Regions from separate parts of the Tardiphaga sp. GW822-FHT04G09 genome, predicted to be linked through region 1. Evidence: riboswitches for the same ligand, from Rfam matches in the RefSeq annotation. Region 1 holds a riboswitch; each other region holds the start of a gene.
The links. Region 1 has a riboswitch for cobalamin ahead of AC1RLZ_RS08320 (TonB-dependent receptor plug domain-containing protein). Riboswitches for the same ligand answer to the same signal wherever they lie in the genome.

Region 1 (4,280 bases):
CAGCGGCGAAAGCTTCACCGGCCCTGTGCCAAGCGAGCCCAATGCCAGCAGTGTCACGAGACCGACCAGCGCGATGGTCGCGACCGTCCGGCGGCGTGCTGCTGGCGCTATGCTCACCATGTGGCGTTGAAGCCTGCGTAGGCCGCAGGTCCTGTGGTGCCGAAGTTCAGCACTTCCTGATAGTGCTCATTCAGGATGTTCTCGCCGCGGGCAAAGACCTTCCAGTTCGCATCGATCTTGTACTCGGTATAGAGGTCGACGCGGGTATAGGCATCGACCTGACCGACCTGATTAGCGCTGCTGAAGCGCTTCGACACCGTCGTGACGCGCGGCTCGATCATCCACTTGTCGGTGGGCGTGATCGTGAGTGCGAAGCGGGCGAGGTTCTTCGGCCGCCGCGCCAGCACTGTGTCGGTGCCGAGATCCTGGGCGTGCAGGTAGGTGTAGGCCACGTTGAATTTCATCCAGCCCGGAATGACATCGACATTGCCGCCGACTTCGAGACCACTGGTTTCAGCGCGCGCGACATTGACGTAATAGCCGAGCGGGCGGGAGGCGTCGGTGACGAAGTTGATCAGGTTGCTGTAATCAGTGGAGAAGCCCGTCACCGACAGCATGACGCGGCCGTTGAAGAGGCTCTGGTCGATGCCGGCGTCATAGCCGAAATTGGTTTCCGGTGTCAGGTTTCTGCTACCATAGCTCACGTCGTAAAGCTGGAACAGCGTCGGAGCTTTCGCGCCGGTGCCAGCGCTGGCGCGAAATCTGGTACCGGTCTCCACGATATTATATGCCGCGGTCGCACGCCACGTTTCGAAGCGGGCGACATCGACCACATCATCGACCCGGCCGCCGAGCGTGACGTTGAGCCGCTCGCCGATTGGCACCGACCATAGCGCGAAGACCGAATTGGTGTCCTGTCGCTTTGACAGGAGCGGCGTCAGCGGGCCAGCGATGGGCGAGATGTTCGTGCTGTAGGTCTGTGCAGTCTCGGTCTGCGTTTTGGCGCCGTAGACCAGGGAGCCGAATGCGCCGAGCTTCAGGGTTGCCTGATATTCGGCGCCGAGACTGTTGCCGACGTAGTCGGAGATCTTCGACGTGGTATTTTGTGGCAGCATGTTGGTCTTGTAGCTGACGTCGTCGAAGGAGCGTTCGGTATGGGTGTTCGACACCGTGACGTTATGGGTGAGAATGCCGCCGAACGAATCGATACCGACGCGGCCATACACGGTTTGCAGCAGACGCGTTGCCGCCGATGGCGTATCCGGAAACGCTCCTGTCGCGGCATCATAGGCTGAGCGCGTGAACGAATGGACGATGCCGGACTCCAGCCGAATGCCTTCGCCGGCATCGTAGCCGATGCGCGCCGAGCCACCGACGCGATCGAAACTGTCGTTTTCGAGATTCGGAAACTTCGCCTCAATGGCAGGGATACGATAACCGTAACGCGAGAAGCCGTTGCTGTGCTGGCCGCCGCCGGTGAAGGCATAGGACCACGGACCGTTGGAGCCGGTCAGCGACCCCTGGGTGACGACAGTGCCGTAGCTGCCGGCTTCCGTGCGCACATTGACCTGTGCAGGACCGGAGCCCTTCTTGGTGATGATGTTGACTACGCCGCCCATTGCGTCGGAGCCATAGAGTGCGCTCTGCGGTCCCTTCAGGACTTCAATGCGCTCGATGGCGGAGGGCGTGAACATGGCGAATTCGAAATCGCCTGATGCAGCCGTGGGATCGTTGACGCGAATGCCGTCGATCATCACCAGCGTCTGCCCAGTATTGCCGCCGCGCAGGCGCACATTCGCGGTGCCGCCGGGACCGCCGTTTTCGCTGATGTCGAGACCTGGCACGGTGCGCAGCGCATCGACCAGCGAACCGGGATTGCTGGTCGCGATGGTTTCGCCTGAGACGACGCCGATCGAACTGCCGGTGCGATTGAGTTGTTCGGGGGCTCTGTCCGCCGTCACCACGATTTCGGAGAGTTGCTCGGCACTGGACTGCGCATGCACAGCACTGTGAGAGCAAGACAGAACAATAACGGCTGCAGTGCCTGCAGCCAAATTCCGGATAGCCATTTAACCCCTTCCGTCGACCCACCGTCGAACGAGCGTGAAACTCGTTACCGGCCGGTCTCCTGGCTCGCGGTGGTCTCCCGGTCCGCCTTCCCGAGCTTGCGAGGCAAGCTCAGTGGCTTTGTGGACCCGGAATGGCCGCTTACAGTTGCGGGGGCAGCCGCGGCATAGGGGATAACTCCCCGCACCGCATTCCCGTTTCACCTCCTCGCGGAGGCACCGATAACGACAGACAGGAAGCACAGCACGCCGCGCGGTGCAACAGCCATCGCCGCGTGGCGGACTCTATTGCTCGTGCTGTAGCGCGGCGAGCACGTCGTCGGGGCGCTCGACCATCATCATGTGGCCGGTGCCGGGCAGAATCACCGTGCGGGCGTTTTTCAATGCGGCGGCCAGGGTCTTGCCGGCCTTGGCGGGAGTCATCATGTCACGCTCGCCGAGGATGAGCGTGACGGGGATATCGAGCTGGCCCGCAGCACTCAGGGCATTCTGGTATGTATTGCAGGCGTTGAGGTCTGCGAACAATACGCCGGGCTTCGTCGCCTCAAGCACGCGCTGCGCGCCGCTATGCATCCACAACCCCGGCGCGAGGCTTCCGCCGAGTTCGGCGCGAAAGCCGAGCCCCCAGATCGACACCATGTCGATGGCGGAATGCTGATTGGCTTCGGCGTCCTTCAACAGATCCGGGCCGACGGTCATCGTGCCCGCGGTGCCCATCAGATCGAGGCGTGTGATCTTGCCCGGATGCCGCGCCGCGGTCTCCAATGCAATCAGCGAGCCCATGGAATGGCCGATCAGCCGTGCCGTCTTTGCGGCGGACGCATCGATCAGTGCGGCAGTCCAGTCGGCGAGATCGCCGATGGTGGTGAGCGCTTCACCTTTCGAGCGGCCATGGCCTGGCAGATCGGGCGCGAGCACCGCGAAACCGTGATGCGCGAACCAGCGCGTATGCAGCGCCCAGGTCGAGTGATCGAAGCCGGCGCCGTGGATCATGACGACCACGGGCAGGGATGGATCGAACGTGCGGCCGCCATTGGCGACATAGGTCTCGTGACCGTTGACGGTGAGTTGCATCGCTCAGCCCTTCTGCGAGATGCGCAGCGCCTGCGCGAGATCGTCGATGATGTCATCGGCGGCTTCGATGCCGACGGAGAGGCGGATCAATTCCTCGCCGATGCCGGCGGCCTTGAGCTGCTCGGCGTCCATCTGCTGATGCGTGGTGCTTCCGGGATGAATGACCAGCGTCTTGGCGTCGCCGACATTGGCGAGATGGCTGGTCAGCTTCAGCGCCTCGATGAACTTGCGGCCGGCATTGCGGCCGCCCTTGATGCCGAAGGAAACGATAGAGCCGGCGCCGCGCGGCAGCAGGCGTTTCGCCAGCTGGTAGTCCGGATGATTCTCCAGCGACGGATGCAGCACCCAGTCGACCGCCTTGTTTGCCGTGAGGGCTGCCAGCACCGCATGTGTATTGGCCATATGGCGCTCCATGCGAATGCCGAGCGTCTCGACGCCTTGCAGCAGCTGGAACGCATTGGTCGGCGAGAGACACGCGCCAAAATCGCGCAGGCCTTCGGTGCGGGCACGCATGATGAAGGCGGCATTGCCGAACTGCTCGTCGAAGACGATGCCGTGATAGCCGGCATAGGGTTCGGTCAGAACGGGGAATTTGCCGGAGGCGTGCCAGTCGAAACGGCCGCCGTCGACGATGACGCCGCCGATGGCAATGCCGTGGCCGCCGATCCATTTGGTGGCGGAATTCATCACGATGTCGGCGCCAAGCTCGATCGGCCGCGACAGGAACGGCGTCGCGAAAGTATTGTCGATCAGCAGCGGAATTTTTGCGGCATGGGCGATGTCGGCGACGGCGGGAATATCCAGCACTTCGAGACCGGGATTGCCGATGGTCTCGCCGATCACCAGTTTTGTGTTCGGCTTGATCGCGGCCTTGAACGCAGCGAGATCGCGCGGTTTGACGAATGTCGTGGTAATGCCGAAGCGCGGCAGCGTATGTGCCAGAAGATTGATGGTGCCACCATAGAGCGAGGACGATGCCACAATGTGATCGCCGGCGCCGAGCAGCGTTGCGATCGCCAGATGCAGCGCCGCCATGCCTGATGCAGTGCACACCGCACCAACACCGTTTTCAAGCGCGGCGAGGCGCTCTTCCAGCACCGCCGTCGTCGGATTTGAGATGCGCGTATAGATGTGGCCGGC
Region 2 (4,280 bases), on a different contig from region 1:
ACGCGCTGATTGTCGCGATAGGTGCCCGACTGCTGCAGCAGCTTGTCGACGAGGGTCGTTTTGCCGTGGTCAACGTGGGCGATGATAGCAATGTTGCGAAGGTTCATAGGTCTTCTTCTGTTTTACGGTCTGGGTGCCCTGATGCGGGTTCAACAAGACATGCTCGACAAAAGGCCAGATCAATTAGAGTTGGGCCTTGCGCTCGAGCGCGTTCGATAACTGCCTCGTCTGAAAACGCGCTGGGGCAATCCCTCCAAAAGCAAACCCGGCCAGAAGGGGCCGGGTACTCGGACGCGTTGCGGCGCAATATAGGGGGAAATCGCCGAAAAACAATGCGAATCTGCCAAATGGTTAGCTCAATTTCGGGTCCAGAACGGTGGCCCAAAGGGCCACATCGGCCCGATCCCGTAGCGTAACGGTCATTTGGCCGCTCGAACCGTCGATTTTGACGTGTCCGAAGAACTGCATACCCGCCGTTGGGGGCAGATTCTGCTTGCCGGGGCCCGGCGCCTTCACGAAACGGACCTCGGGACCGAAGGTATTATCCATCGCTCCGGGACCAAACGTACCGGCATGAAACGGCCCGGAAACGAACTCCCAGAACGGCTCGAAATCCTGGAACTGGGCCTTGTCGGGATTGTAGTAATGCGCCGCCGTGTAATGCACGTCGGCGGTCAGCCAGACCGTGTTGCGGATACCCGCCGACTTGATGAAGCGCAGGATGTCGGCGATCTCCAGCTCGCGGCCGCGCGCCGGGCCATCACCCTGCGCGATCGCCTCCGACCCCGTGTGATTCACCGCATCATTCTCGACGACGATCCCGATCGGCATGTCGGAGGCGATGACCTTCCAGGTTGCCTTTGACGCCATCAATGCGCGCTTCAACCAGGCCATCTGCTCCGGGCCGATGAAATACGCATCGGGACCATAGGTCTCCTGCAGGTTGGGGCCGTTGGGGCCGCGATAGCTGCGCTCGTCCAGCATGAAGACGTCGAGATGCGGCCCGTAATTCAGCGTGCGATAGACGCGGCCCGGTTCGGCCGGATTGACCGAGATCGGATACATCTCGTGAAAGGCACGCGCGCCGCGCGCAGCCAGCAGCGTGATGTCGCGTTCCTTGTAGGCCGCCGGCAACTGCTTGGAGAGCGACCAGTTGTTGGTGACTTCGTGATCGTCCCACTGGCCGAAGATCGGCACCTGCGCATTGAAGGCGCGAACATTCTCGTCGAGCAGATTGTATTTGTGCGCGGCGCGGAATTCGTCGAGCGTCTCGGCGACCTTGGCCTTTTCCGGCACGATGATGGTGTTCTTCCAGACCGTGCCGTCAGGCAATTTCACTTCAGGCAGGATCGGGCCGTCGGCATAGATCGTATCGCCGGAATGGATCAGGAAATCCGGATTGTGCTTGCGCATGGTGGCGTAGGTGACCATGCCGCCATCCTCCGCATTGATGCCCCAGCCCTGTCCGGCGACATCGCCGCCCCAAACGAAAGACACATCGCGGCGATCCGCGGGCGCGGTGCGGAAGCGGCCGGTCACGGGCTCGCCGACGATCTCCGTATGCGAAAGATCACGGAATTTGACGCGGTAGAAGATGTCCTGCCCGGCCGGCAGATTGTCGAGCAGCAGCTTTGCTGTGAAATCGGTTTCCGGCAGCGCCACCATCGGCGGCAAGGTCCGCGCATTGTTGAAGGACTCGGTGGTGGCGACTTCCACCATCATCTGCGCCGGCCGGTCGGCACGCGACCAGATCATGCCGCTATTGATCCCGACATCGCCGGACTGCACGCCATGCGACACCACCGGACGATCCGCCGCGCGGCTGAGATAGGGCATCGCCAGGAAGCTGGCGCCTGCTGCAGCTGAGTGCGTGAGAAAACGGCGGCGGGACATATGTAACGCCGAGAACTTGTAAGTCATGGCGAACTCCTGATCCTGGCTTTGACACCCATGGTGCTAGGCAGATCGCTTGACGCCGCGATGACAGGTGATGCGCAATATCAACACCTGTCGGCGCAAGTTGCGAATGACTGGCGACTAGATTGACACATTTGGAAATTTCACCTTAACGTGAACGGGACGGTTCCCTTCGGGGATCAAAAGGGAATGCGGTGAGGGGATCCCCGATTCCGCGGCTGCCCCCGCAACTGTAAGCGGCGAGCCTGCGCCAAGAGCCACTGGGTGTTCACTTGGGAAGGCGGCAACAGGCATTGACCCGCGAGCCAGGAGACCTGCCGCCAGTCGTGGTCACACGCGAGCACATTGGGCGGGGTGTCCTGGTGGAAGTCACACTGCCTGTTTGAAAGCGGCGGGGCGACTTGGTTTGCGGTGACGTGCCACGTAACCGCGAGTCCTGTAGATGACCTCCGTCTCCCATGCATCCAAGCGATGCAGTGCTCTGCTTTCCTCTGTCGCACTGTCCTGCTTCCTTGTGCCCGCTGAAGGCTCGCTACGACCTGCGCAATCGCACCACGTACTCGATCCCGTGGTAGTTCAGCCGACCGCGACGCCAACACGGGTACGCCGCACGACATCAGGCAAGCCCACGCGCGCTGCGCGCTCGCGGCAGCAGCGCAACATTGCCGCCAATACGGGCGCGCCGGTCGCCGCGCCGACAGGCCCGGTCTTCGCAGCGCCGACGCTCAACCTCACCGGCACGACATCGACCGGCAGCCGCCTCGGCCTCACGCGCCTGCAAACGCCGGCCAGCGTGGAAGTGATCTCCGCCGAGACCATGGCCGAACGCGGCCAGCAAAACATCATCGCCGCGGTGACGCAAAACGCCATCGGCTTCACCGCCCAGCCGGCGCCCGGCAATGGCAGCATCGCCTTCAACACCCGCGGCTTTAACGGCAACGGCACGGTGATGACACTGTATGACGGCACCCGCCTCTATGTCGGGTCCGGCACGCTGACCTTCCCCTATGACACCTGGTCGTCGGAGCGCATCGAAGTGCTGCGCGGTCCTGCCTCGGTGATGTATGGCGAAGGCGCCATTGGCGGCGCCATCAATGTGGTCTCGAAACTGCCGCTGTGGGTGCCGCGTAATCAGGCAGAGATCTCTTTCGACACCAATATGGAGCGCCGCATCGCCGTGGACAGCGGCGGCCCCGTGAGCAAGGACGTCGCCTACCGAATCACCGCCATCGGCAGCATGTCGGATGGCTGGGTCGACCGTGACCACCAGTCCCATGTCGAAGTCCACGCCGCCGTGCAGATCAAACAGACCGAAGACATCACCTGGACGATCTCAACCGATTACGGTGACCGCAGTCCGTCGCGCTACTTCGGCACACCGCTGATCAACGGCAAGCTCGACACGTCGTTGCGCTTCCAGAACTACAATGTCAGCGACAGCAGTATCCGCTATCAGGACAGCTGGAACCAGGTGAAAACCGAGTGGCAGGTGAGCGACGGCATCACGCTGCGCAACACCTTGTATTATCTGAACAGCCAGCGGCATTGGCGCGACGAGGAAAGCTATGTCTACAACGCCAGGACCGGCCTGATCGATCGCGGCGGCGGCAACTACATCGAAATCTTCCACAACCAGACGCAGATCGGCGACCGTTTGGACGCCACCTTCCGCGGCCACATCTTTGGCATGGTCAACGAATTCGTCACCGGTTTCGACGTCAACAACATCTCCTTCACTCACACCAACAACTCGCCCTATGCAGGCTCGTCGTCGGTGCCACTGTTCAATTTCAATCCGGGTTCGTTCTACGCGACCACCTCACCGACGGTGCCGGGCTTCAGCACCACGACCAACCAATATGGCGTGTTCGCGGAAAACCGCTTGTCCGTCACCGACCAGCTGTCGCTGATCGGCGGCATCCGCCAGGACGAGCCGACCGTTGAGCGGACCGACTACGTCACGCCGGGCAACAGCTATGAGAAGGCGTATCATGCGACCTCATGGCGCGCTGGCGCGGTTTATACGCCGATCCAGAATCTCGCTTTCTACGGCCAGTATTCGGTGGCGGTGGATCCGGTAAGCAACCTGATCACCAATTCCGCGGCGAACACCACCTATAAGCTGTCCAGCGGCAAACAGGTGGAAGTCGGCGTCAAGCAATCGTTCTGGGGCGGCCGTGGCGAGTGGACGCTTGCTGGCTATGAGATCGTGAAAAACAATCTTCTGGCCCGCGATCCCAACAACCTGAACGTGACCTTGCAGGTCGGCCAGCAATCGTCACGGGGCATCGAGGCGTCGGTCGGATTCGCGCTCGACCATGGCTGGCGCATCGACGCAAATACCGCATTCCAGCGCGCGAAGT
Region 3 (4,280 bases), on a different contig from region 1:
AGCATGCGGCGCCACAGATCGGTGGCACGCACCGTCTTGAACACGCGCATCTCGCCTCGCGCGGCTTTCTCTTCGTAGGCCGCATAGCGCTCGGCAAAGGGCTTGCCAAAGAGATCGTGCAGCTCAGGCGTTTCGTCAGGCGAGAACAGTGTCCATTCGCCGTCAAGCTCGACGCGCTGCATGAACAGATCCGGCACCCAGTTGGCCGTGTTCATGTCGTGGGTGCGGCGGCGGTCGTCGCCGGTGTTCTTGCGCAGATCGAGGAATTCCTCGATGTCGATATGCCAGGTTTCCAGATAGGCGCAGACCGCGCCCTTGCGCTTGCCGCCCTGGTTGACGGCGATGGCCGTGTCATTAGCGACTTTCAGGAATGGCACCACACCCTGGCTCTCGCCATTGGTGCCCTTGATGTGGGCACCCAGCCCGCGCACGCGGGTCCAGTCATTGCCGAGACCGCCGGAATATTTCGCCAGCAGCGCATTGTCCTTCACCGACTTGAAGATGCCGTCGAGATCGTCGGCGACCGTGGTGAGGAAGCAGGACGACAGCTGCGGGCGCAGCGTGCCGGAATTGAACAGAGTCGGCGTCGAGGCCATGAAGTCGAACGACGACAGCAGATTGTAGAATTCGATGGCGCGGGCTTCGCGGTCGATCTCGCGCAATGCGAGGCCCATGGCGACGCGCATGAAGAAGGCCTGCGGCAGCTCGATTCGGTTGCCCTGCACATGCAGGAAGTAGCGGTCATAGAGCGTCTGCAGACCCAGAAACTGGAACTGGAGATCGCCTTCCGGCTTCAGCGCCGCGGCGATTCGCTTGAGGTCGAAACGCGCGAGTTCAGGATCGAGCAGTTCGGCATTGATGCCGGTCTTGATATAGGCGCTGAAATATTCGGCGTAGCGCGTGGTCATGTCAGCCTGCGACGCATGCGTCGGACTGCCATGGACGAAGGACAGGACTTCGGTGCGCAGCTTGTCGAGCAGCAGGCGGGCGCTGACAAAGGTGTAGTTCGGTTCCTGCTCCACCAGCGTACGGGCGGCCATGATACCGGCCAGTGCCAGCTCATCCAGCGTGATGCCGTCATAGAGATTGCGGCGGGTTTCCTCGAGCACCGGGGCGGCATCGACGCCATCGAGGCCGGCGCAGGCCTCGTTGACGATCAGCGCCAGACGCGCCGAATCGAGCGGCGCGCGCGTGCCGTTGGCGAGCGTGACATGCAGCACTGGCGCGGTGGAGACGAGCGCAGGCTTGGCGGCCAGTTCCTCCGCGCGGGTGCGGGCGCGCTCCTCGCGATACAGCACATAAGCGCGCGCCACCTTGTGATGCTCGCTGCGCATCAGCGCCAGTTCGACCTGGTCCTGCACATCCTCGATATGGAAGGTGCGCCCCTCCCCGACACGGCGCGTCAGCGCGGACACGACATCGCCGGTGAGCTGTTCCACCGCTTCATGAACGCGGCGCGACGCGGCAGCGGTGTGGCCCTCGACGGCGAGGAACGCCTTGGTCATCGCCACGGAAATCTTGCTGCCGTCGAAGGGCGACACGGTGCCGTTGCGGCGGATAATCTGCATCGCAGGTTCGCGCGCAGGCGCAGCGAGCGTTTCCGGCGACAGTTGAATCGGCGGCGCATGGGCCGCATCGCGGCCGTTGGACAAGACGGAAGATGAAGTAGGCATCGGCAAGACCCCGTGTGATGCATCAAGCAGTGGGGGCTGGGGCCGAAAGGACGCTGCAAAATACACGGCGGAGATCCCGCCGGCATTGCCTGCAAGCGACCGCTGGGACACCCCGCCCATGGACGTTCTGGTGTCGCGGCAGGTCTCCTGGCTCGCAGATTCAAGCGCTTGTTTCTGTCTTCCCAATGCCGACAGGACATCAGTGACTTCAGGCGAAACAAACTCTCTGCTTACAGTTGCGGGGGCAGCGCCGGAATTGGACGCGAAAACAACGTCTTCACCGGCTTCCCTCTTAGCCACCAAGTCTTGCGACAAGGCGGACCGTGACGTCTACATTTGGTGTGACCCGCGGCAGAGTGTCAAGCGGACAAATTCATGACGGCTGTTGGTCCCGTGGACAACTGCTTGTCCTGGCAGGATCCGCCGCATCGGTGGCGGTTTCTGCACGATGCGATTCGTTGTCCGGAAGCGCTGTGAAGCGCAGAACACCATCACCAACCAATGGAGAATGCCATGCGCAACCTGGTAACGACCACCGAGAGGATGAACTTCAACACTATCGTCGAGCGCCCGGGTGCACTCGCGGCGTTCGAGACAACGGAGCAGATTGCCCGGCGCCGCCTCGACGAGAAGCTGAACGAGGCGCTGATGGACAGTTTTCCGGCCAGCGATCCAATCTCCTCTCTGCAGCTCGCCTGAGCGGATCAGACCGCGCGAAAGCTGGCCCGGTACTGGCTGGGTGTCAGGCCCAGCCGTCGCACGAAGACCTGACGCATATGTTCGGCGGTGGTGAAGCCGCATTCATAGGCCACCATCTTCAGCGGCAGATCGCTGCCTTCGAGACGGTTACGCGCCGTGTCGATCCTGGCCCCCTCGACAAAATCAGCCGGCGTCATCTTCGTTTCCTGCTTAAACGCCCGCGCGAAAGTTCGCGCGCTCATGCCCGCCACATCGGCGAGTTCATCCACGCTGTGCGCGTCACGCAAATGAGCCATCACATGGGCATGGACACGCGCGATTGGTGAACCCGGTTCGGACGGCGGCACCAGATAGGGACTGAATTGCGACTGGCCGCCCTGGCGCTGCGCCACCACGACCAGACGCTTGGCCACAGCCAGCGCGACATCGGCACCATGATCTTCCTGAACCAGTGCGAGACCGAGATCGATGCCTGCGGTGACGCCGGCCGATGTCACGAGCGCGCCATCGCGGCTATAGATGCGATCGAACTCCACATGCGCTTTGGGGAAACGCAGCGCCAATAGCGGCGCATTCTGCCAGTGCGTCGTCACCGTCTTGCCGTCGAGCAGACCTGCATGGCCGAGCGCGAATGCACCGGTGCAGACCGAGCCGTAACGCCCCGCATGGAGTGCGGCGCTGGCTAGCCATTCGGTGAGCTGCGGATCGGCCTCCGCCGACGGCAGACCTGGCCCGCCGGCAACCAGAACCAGATCCCAGGGCTTCTTCGCGTCACTGAACGCCAGATCGGCGGATATCCGCAAACCGTTCGATGCACGCAGCGGCGCGCAGTCTGCTGCAACTAGCGTGATGTCATAACCTTCGCCCGGCGCGACGAAGCCATTGGCCTCCATGAACACATCGAGCGGACCGGCCACGTCCAGCGACTGGACACCCGGAAAGATCGCAAGCGCAACGGTCTTCATGGTGATGCTTCATTCCATCGATGGCAGTGAACCCAGACGCCGAAGAATAGATAGTCGCGTTCCGGCAGGAAATCACGGACGAATGGCAGTTTTACAGGGCGTTGCGCGATTGCGAGAACACCGCCCTCGGACGACAACGGATGAATCACAACAACAGTGCAAGGAGCATCCCATGAGCAAGACGATTGCCGGCATTAAAGTGCCGGACAGCGCCCTCGCCCGCCAGGTCGATCAGCTGGTGCGTGATACGGAAAGTGAGCTTTTGTATCACCACTCAAATCGCGTTTTCCTGTTCGGCGCGCTCGCGGGGCAGCGCAAGGGTCTCAAGGTCGATTCCGAGTTACTCTATGTCGGCGCCATGTTTCACGACATGGGCCTGCAGGCGCCCTATGCGAGCAAGGAGGAGCGTTTCGAGGTCGATGGCGCGAATGCTGCCGCAGACTTCCTGCGCAGCCACCATATCGATGAACGCGATATCGACGATGTCTGGGACGCCATCGCGCTTCACACGACGCCGGGCATTCCCAAGCACAAGCGACCCGTCGTGGCGCTGGTGACGGCCGGTGTCGAGATGGACGTCTTGGGTCTGGAGTACGATGCCTTCACCGAATATCAGCGCCACGAAGTGTGTGCCTGCCATCCGCGCGGCCACGACTTCAAGAACGGGATCATCGATGCGTTCGCTGCAGGGACGATCCACAAGCCGGAGACCACCTTCGGCAACGTCAAGGCTGACGTGCTCGCACTTCGCGACCCCAGCTACAAGCGCATTAATTTCTGCAGCGTCATCCTGAACTCGGCGTGGAGCGAATAGAGCTTCGGATTCGCATGGCGATCAACGCTGCGACCAGCAGCGTTGCGCCAAAGCCAGTGGGGCCGCCCAGGAATGGATAGGCAATCAACAGCGCCGCGGCGGCGCCGAGGATCGGCAGTTCGTGGCGCT

Region 2: linked by a shared signal. The riboswitch ahead of AC1RLZ_RS19260 (TonB-dependent receptor) and the one ahead of AC1RLZ_RS08320 (TonB-dependent receptor plug domain-containing protein) in region 1 are both predicted to bind cobalamin.
Region 3: linked by a shared signal. The riboswitch ahead of AC1RLZ_RS06430 (ribonucleoside-diphosphate reductase subunit alpha) and the one ahead of AC1RLZ_RS08320 (TonB-dependent receptor plug domain-containing protein) in region 1 are both predicted to bind cobalamin.

What each region holds. Positions count from the first base shown of each region.
Region 1 covers NZ_JBXAMO010000003.1:343,407-347,686, forward strand. The annotation lists gene AC1RLZ_RS08315 (FecCD family ABC transporter permease) at 1-120, opposite strand, end outside; gene AC1RLZ_RS08320 (TonB-dependent receptor plug domain-containing protein) at 114-2,069, opposite strand; cobalamin riboswitch at 2,102-2,305, opposite strand; gene AC1RLZ_RS08325 (alpha/beta fold hydrolase) at 2,352-3,140, opposite strand; gene AC1RLZ_RS08330 (O-acetylhomoserine aminocarboxypropyltransferase) at 3,144-4,280, opposite strand, start outside.
Region 2 covers NZ_JBXAMO010000011.1:87,148-91,427, forward strand. The annotation lists gene typA (translational GTPase TypA) at 1-107, opposite strand, end outside; gene AC1RLZ_RS19255 (alkaline phosphatase D family protein) at 352-1,920, opposite strand; cobalamin riboswitch at 2,066-2,253, shown strand; gene AC1RLZ_RS19260 (TonB-dependent receptor) at 2,360-4,280, shown strand, end outside.
Region 3 covers NZ_JBXAMO010000002.1:563,549-567,828, reverse strand. The annotation lists gene AC1RLZ_RS06430 (ribonucleoside-diphosphate reductase subunit alpha) at 1-1,673, opposite strand, end outside; cobalamin riboswitch at 1,794-2,014, opposite strand; gene AC1RLZ_RS06425 (hypothetical protein) at 2,187-2,372, shown strand; gene AC1RLZ_RS06420 (GlxA family transcriptional regulator) at 2,378-3,343, opposite strand; gene AC1RLZ_RS06415 (HD domain-containing protein) at 3,510-4,151, shown strand; gene AC1RLZ_RS06410 (glycosyltransferase family 87 protein) at 4,123-4,280, opposite strand, start outside.